3 regions of the Pantoea sp. X-Soil-YNGN-844 genome follow, and region 1 is predicted to be linked to each of the others. Evidence: riboswitches for the same ligand, from Rfam matches in the RefSeq annotation. Region 1 holds a riboswitch; each other region holds the start of a gene.
The links. A riboswitch is a leader RNA that binds a small molecule or an ion and turns the genes downstream of it on or off. The one in region 1 is predicted to bind thiamine pyrophosphate.
Positions count from the first base shown of each region.

Region 2: linked by a shared signal. The riboswitch ahead of thiM (hydroxyethylthiazole kinase) and the one ahead of tenA (thiaminase II) in region 1 are both predicted to bind thiamine pyrophosphate.
Region 3: linked by a shared signal. The riboswitch ahead of AC6I8C_RS20815 (FAD-dependent oxidoreductase) and the one ahead of tenA (thiaminase II) in region 1 are both predicted to bind thiamine pyrophosphate.

Region 1 is NZ_AP036008.1:161,543-163,804, forward strand. It holds gene AC6I8C_RS19580 (ABC transporter ATP-binding protein) at 1-458, opposite strand, end outside; gene tenA (thiaminase II) at 455-1,156, opposite strand; TPP riboswitch at 1,226-1,328, opposite strand; gene AC6I8C_RS19590 (6-phospho-beta-glucosidase) at 1,434-2,262, opposite strand, start outside.
Region 2 is NZ_AP036007.1:2,696,441-2,698,702, reverse strand. It holds gene AC6I8C_RS12595 (AEC family transporter) at 1-191, opposite strand, end outside; gene AC6I8C_RS12590 (hypothetical protein) at 289-486, opposite strand; TPP riboswitch at 794-890, shown strand; gene thiM (hydroxyethylthiazole kinase) at 925-1,722, shown strand; gene thiD (bifunctional hydroxymethylpyrimidine kinase/phosphomethylpyrimidine kinase) at 1,709-2,262, shown strand, end outside.
Region 3 is NZ_AP036008.1:428,108-430,369, reverse strand. It holds gene AC6I8C_RS20825 (alkene reductase) at 1-555, shown strand, start outside; gene AC6I8C_RS20820 (ArsR/SmtB family transcription factor) at 572-886, shown strand; TPP riboswitch at 1,033-1,152, shown strand; gene AC6I8C_RS20815 (FAD-dependent oxidoreductase) at 1,284-2,228, shown strand; gene thiS (sulfur carrier protein ThiS) at 2,212-2,262, shown strand, end outside.

The sequences.
Region 1 (2,262 bases):
TGACGGGTGTAGAGGGTACGCGCCAGCGCTACCCGCTGACGCATGCCGCCCGAAAGTGTTGCAGGTCGCGCACGGGCACAGTGGCTCAGGCCCACCCGCGCCAGAAGATGCTGCGCCAGGTCGCGATCGGCTTTCTCACCTTTCAGACGACTGGCGAGGCAGACGTTCTGTTCCACCGTCAGCCACGGATAGAGCAAATCCTGCTGACCCATCCAGGCGATGCGCCCGGCCAGCGGCAGACCATCGCTGCCGTTAATCTGTCCCGAAGTGGGCGGCGTCAGACCGGCAATCACCCGCATCAGGCTGCTTTTACCCACGCCGCTGGCACCCAGTAAAGCGGTAAATGCACCGCCCGCGATTTCCAGATTAAGCTCGCTGAACAGCTGCTGCTGATCCAGCGTCAGGCAGAGCTGGCGAACGGAAATACCCGGCGGCACGGCAGTGTTCATCAGCGTCATGAGCTGACCTGCAGACAGTCAGCATAATTAAGCCCCATCTGCCAGAATGCCGCTTCCAGTCGGGTTGCGGTGGTAAATATCTCCGACAGTGAGTTAATACGCTGTTCACCGGCGCGCTGCTGAGCCAGAGTTTCAAACAGCATCAGTGAAGAACCGACGCCCGCCAGGTAGGACTCATCACCGTAATTATCAATCCATGCCGCGTAAGGATTGCCCTCGAAGCGGGTCGCGGGATCCTCCAGCAGCCTCAGGCCGATTTCCGCATAACCGGCGACGCATGGCATAAGCGCCATCATCAGCTCCAGCGCATCTCCGGTGTGACCCACGTCCAGCACGTAACGGGTGTAATTAAGCGTTTCCATTGCCTCCGTTTCGCTCGCCATCGCCTCTTCGCTGATGCCCCATTGCTGGCAGTAAACGAGATGCAGCGGCAGTTCGCTGATAATGGCGTTCAGCGATGCCGTCGCGCTGCGTAATGCAGCCGGTTCTGAGAGTTTGCTGATCAAAAGCCCCCACGCACGGGCGAAGTGCAGCAGGAAAAGATAATCCTGGGTGAGATAGTGGCGGAAAGCGGCGGGTGGCAGCGTACCCTGACCGAGCTGCTGCACAAAATTGTGTCTGACATAATCGTGCCATTGCGTGCCCGCCTGCTGGCGCAGACGTCCATAAAAGCCGGTTTTGAAAAGCGGATGTAACATAGGATCTCCAGTAGCAGGGAGATCCGGGCATACGGTCTGGAACAGGGGATAGTGCAGGAGATAGGGCAGAAAAATCTGCCGACCCGTCCCTTCGCTGGCATGACCCAGATCAGGTTCAAAGGGTTCGGCTTGCACCATCTCAGCCCATTACAGGACACCCCTCGGAGGCATTCGTTATACGACAATTATTGCCGGAGCACAATGTATGCGTGAGCGTTCTGCTCCGGCACGGCTGATGCGGGACAGGTCATTCAGATATGACTTTTATGTGACAATGTCACGCAAGATCTGCCCCGTTACTGGCAATCACTTTCTTATACCACCAGAACGATTTCTTTCGCGTGCGCGCCAGCGTGCCGTTGCCCAGATCGTCGCGGTCAACGTAGACGAAACCGTAGCGCTTGCTCATTTCACCGGTTGAGGCGGCAACCAGATCGATGCAGCCCCAGCTGGTGTAGCCGATCACCGGGACACCATCCTCTATGGCATCGCCCATGGCGCGGATATGCTCGCGCAGATAGCTGATGCGGTAGTCGTCATTGATCTCGCCATTCGCATCGATTTCATCGCGCGCGCCCAGTCCATTTTCTACCAGGAAAAGCGGCTTCTGATAGCGGTCGTACATCATATTCATGGTGATGCGTAAGCCCAGCGGATCGATGCCCCAACCCCACTCACTGCGTGGCAAATGGGGATTGGTCAGGGATTTCACCACATTAGCAGCACTACTGTTCTGCTCGTTCATTTCCGCCGAGGCGCAGCGAGAGGCGTAATAACTGAACGAGACAAAGTCGACGCTATTTTTCAGGATTTCGGCATCGCCGTCAGCGATCTCAAGCGTGACGCCTTTTTCCCGGAACACGCGCGCAGCGTAAGCCGGATAGGCACCACGTGCCTGCACATCAATGAAAAACAGGTTTTCACGATCTTTTTCCAGCGCTGCCCAGACATCTTCCGGTTTGCTGGACCACGGATAGAAGTTGCCGCCAGCCAGCATACAGCCGACCTGATTCGCCGGATTGACTTCATGCGCGATTCGCGTGACCAGTGCGCTGGCGACCAGTTCGTGATGTGCCGCCTGATACTTCACCTGCTCCCTGTTTTCA
Region 2 (2,262 bases), on a different replicon from region 1:
TGCGAGAAGGTGCTCATCACCCGAAACAGCATGCAGGGCAGCGCGACGTTAAACACAAAGCGGTTCATCCCTTCACTGATGCTGGCGGGCCATTTTCCGAGGCGCGTCAGGCAGTATCCCAGCAAAATCAGGATAAACAGCGGAGCTGACAGATAAATTTGATGGCTAAGGCTTTCAAACAGCAGTGGCATAGGGAGAGTCTGGTCAGACGATGATTAGTTACCAGACTAACAAATTGCTAACTAACTGTTAACTATAACGGTGTCCGGATTGAGCGCAGCAGGGACGCTAGCCTAACCAGCGGCGTGCCTGCTGGTCACTGATATCGCGATAATAGACGCGATGAATGATTTCGCCGCAGCCCGCACAGTGTGCGGAAATATAGGTGGAAAGATAAGATCTGCCATTTGGCGCGATAGCACCCCGACGTTCAATAATAATATCCAGCCATCGATGGCGGTGAGGAATAAGCGCTGATAATCGCATCATACATCCTGAATAGTATGAAGTTCCGCTCCAGAAGTTTATTAACTCACTGAAATAAAGTGTTTTTTACGATGATGCTGCGGGCAGGTTAATTATTATAGGGTTACCAGAATCCCTGCGGAAAATATTACCCGTCAGGGTAATAAACAGGGCTACCTATAAAGAGGTATCTCGTTAACCCGCAGCATTAAGCCTTTTTTTGTACTGCTGAGAGTTGATCGGGATCATGTGAATTGTTCCAGTTCCGATTATTTTCCAGGCTTGCGTCGCTTGCTTTCGCTGCACAGCCCTCCTATGCTGCAAGCCGTAACACGACTCGGGGTGCCCTTCTTTGTGAAGGCTGAGAAATACCCGTATTACCTGATCTGGATAATGCCAGCGTAGGGAAGTCTGATGCCTGACCGCATTCGCCTTCTTGTTCGCCGGTTGGGAGCTACGATGACACATCAATCTCAACACCTTTCTGCTGCGCACTTCGCGCCCGTTCTGCACACTTTCCGCCGTCAGTCACCGCTGGTGCACTGCATGACCAATGACGTGGTCCAGAATTTCACTGCCAACGTCCTGCTGGCACTCAATGCCTCACCGGCAATGGTGATCGATGCTGACGAAGCGGCACAGTTCAGCCGCTTTGCCGATGCGTTGCTGATTAACGTCGGCACCTTAACCCGCGAGCGTCAGCAGGCGATGCAGGCTGCCGTCACCGCCGCCTGTGAGGCGGGTACCCCCTGGACACTCGATCCGGTCGCCGTCGGCGCGCTGACGTTGCGCAGTGACTTCTGTCAGCAGCTGCTCAGCCAGCAACCGGCGGTGATCCGCGGTAATGCGTCAGAGATTCTGGCGCTGGCGCAGCAGGCCAGTGGCGGGCGCGGTGTCGATACGTTGCATCAGGCGGATGCAGCACTCGATGCGGCACAGCAACTCGTTGAGACCTGGCACACGCTGGTCATTGTCACCGGCGAAGTGGACTATGCCACCGACGGTCAGCGAATCCTCGCCATCAGCGGCGGAAGCCCGTTAATGACGCGGGTGGTCGGGACCGGCTGCGCACTTTCGGCCGTAGTGGCGGGATTCAGTGCTCTGCCGGGCGATCGGCTGATGAACGTGGCGGCAGCCTGTCAGGTCATGGCCCAGGCGGGGGAAAAGGCGGCGGCGCAGGCAGCCGGGCCGGGCAGCTTTGCCACCGCATTTATTGATGCACTCTGGACGCTGGAGGTGGAGCATGAAGCGCATTAATGCTCTGACGATTGCCGGAACCGATCCCAGCGGCGGCGCAGGTATTCAGGCCGATCTGAAAACCTTCTCCGCCCTGGGCGCTTATGGCACCAGTGTGATTACCGCACTGGTGGCGCAGAACACGCAGGGCGTACAGTCGGTTTATCGCATTGAACCGAACTTTGTGGCTGCCCAGCTCGATTCGGTACTGGATGACGTGCGTATCGACAGCGCAAAAATCGGCATGCTGTCTGAAACGGCGATTGTGGAAAAGGTTGCGGCCCGGTTGAGGCGTGCTGAGATCCCATTTGTGGTGCTGGATACGGTGATGGTCGCGAAAAGTGGCGATGCGCTGCTCTCGCCAGACGCCGTGGCCAGCGTACGTGAGCAGTTATTACCACAGGTGTCGCTGATCACCCCTAATCTGCCGGAAGCGGCGGCGTTGCTGGATTGCGCTATCGCCACCGATGAGGCGGAGATGCGCGAGCAGGGACGGGCCTTGCTGGCACTCGGCTGCCAGGCGGTGCTGATGAAGGGGGGTCATCTGGCGGCGGCGGAGAG
Region 3 (2,262 bases), 270 kb from region 1:
AACCAGTTTATTTCGGAGCACACTAACTTCCGCACGGATGAATATGGCGGCTCAGCAGATAATCGTCTGCGCTTCCTGCGTGAAGTTGTTGAGGCGGTCAGCGCGGTATTTGGCAGCCACCGTGTTGGCGTGCGGTTTGCGCCATTGTTTTCGAGTACCGACGAAGAGCGCGTCTATCTTGGCCTGGTTGAACGCGATCCCCATGCGACCTATATCCACGCCGCGCAGCTGCTGAATGAGCTGGAAGTTGGCTATCTCTCTATTGCCGAAGCGGACTGGGATAATAGCCCGGATATGCCAGAGAGTTTCCGGGTTGCGCTGCGTGAAACATTCCGCTCTCCGATCATCTATTCTGGTCGCTACACGGCGGAAAAAGCACAGCGTATGCTGGATAAAGGCTGGGGCGATCTGGCGGGTTTTGGCCGCTCGTTTATTGCGAATCCCGATTTGCCGGCACGTATTAAAGCAGGTCATCCGCTGAATCCCGTTGATCACGCCTCGCTGTATGGCGGCACTGAGAAAGGCTATACTGACTATCCTGTTTTTCAATCCTGATCTTATGTGAGGCGGCATGTCCCCCGAAAATGCCCTGAAGTTACTGTCCAACCCAACCCGGGTGGCAGTGCTGAAGTGGCTTAAAAATCCTGACGAAGCGTTTGCGGGCTATTCTCAGCTCTATCCCTTCGCTCAGTATGGCGTCTGTGCCACCCTCATCCAGGACAAGGCGGGCTTATCACAGCCCGCTACTTCGTTATGTATGAAAGCTCTGCACAATGCGGGACTGGTTGAAGCCAGTAAAGTCGGGAAGTGGACCTATTATCGCCGCGCTGAACCACGTATTCGTGAAATAACCGACGTGGTGACACAATCGCTGCAGGCGCTTTAGGGCGCCTGCCGTTTCAGCACTTCTCTGTTATCTCATCTGCGAATGCTGAGTCTTTGCACTTACAGTGAACGCCTGCACCTATCCCCCGGATTTCTGACTTGTCTTCACGCACGCGGCTTGACGAAGCTGCCCGCTTAACTTACAACTAAAGCCGTCAGGGGAGTCTCGCCAGAGAGACTGAGAGGCTAATAGCGCAGTGCGCGGCTTAGCGACCCTTAGAACCTGACCCAGTTGATACTGGCGTAGGAAGACGGGTATCGCATCCGATACTTGCCGCAGGCGCGTGTTCGCGACGTCTTTGCCTATTCCCTCTGTATCACGGGTCTTCGTTAACCGATAACGAGGCCAAAGTGAAACATCTCATTCTTAATCACTCTCTTCCTCTCCGGTGGACACCATGAGCCGCTGGTCGGTGCTCGGCAGCGGCGTTGCCGGGCTGTGTGTCGCCACGCTACTGCTGGAACGGGGAGAAGCCGTTGAAGTCATTACGCAGCCTGACTGTCGTGCCGCCTCGCACTGGGCGGGGGGCATGCTTGCGCCCTGGTGCGAAGCAGAAAGCGCGCCGCCCCAGGTCATCGAATGGGGCCAGCACGCTGCCGGATGGTGGGCGAAACGCGTCGACGGCGTGGAGAAGCAGGGCACGCTGGTGGTTGCGCCGCCGCGTGATAGCCGCGAACTGACGCGCTTCGCCAGCATGACGCAGCAGCATCAGTGGGTCGCGCCCGGTGACATCGAACCGGCGCTGGAAAATCGCTTTGCGCGTGGCCTGTTCTTTGCTGCAGAGACGCATCTTGATCCGCGCCGCGCACTGCAGCAACTGCGCATCACACTGCAGGAGGCTGGCGTACCCATTCACAGCGGCAAACCCGGCGGCAAAATCATCGACTGCCGCGGCATCCACGCTCTTGATCAGCAGCCCGCTCTGCGCGCCGTTCGGGGCGAAATGCTGATCCTGCACACGCATGACGTTCAGCTCTCCCGTCCGGTCCGTCTGCTGCATCCGCGCTTTCCCTGCTATCTGGTGCCGCGTGCCGGAGGCCACTTCATGCTCGGAGCCACCATGGTCGAAAGTCACGACAGCAGCCCGATCAGCGCCAGGGCGATGATGGAGTTGCTGAGCGCGGCTTACAGTCTGCATCCGGCGCTGGCTGAAGCGCGCATTGTGGAGAGCGGCACCGGTCTGCGTCCCGCCTACCGACAGAACCTGCCGGAAGTCCGCTATGAAAATGGCCGTTTCTCACTCAATGGGCTTTACCGCCACGGCTTTTTGCTGGCGCCGATCATGGCTGAAAAACTCATGCTGCAACTCACACAGGAGATGACTCATGCGAGTTCAACTTAATGGTCGCACGATTGAAACCGATGCTGGCACGCTG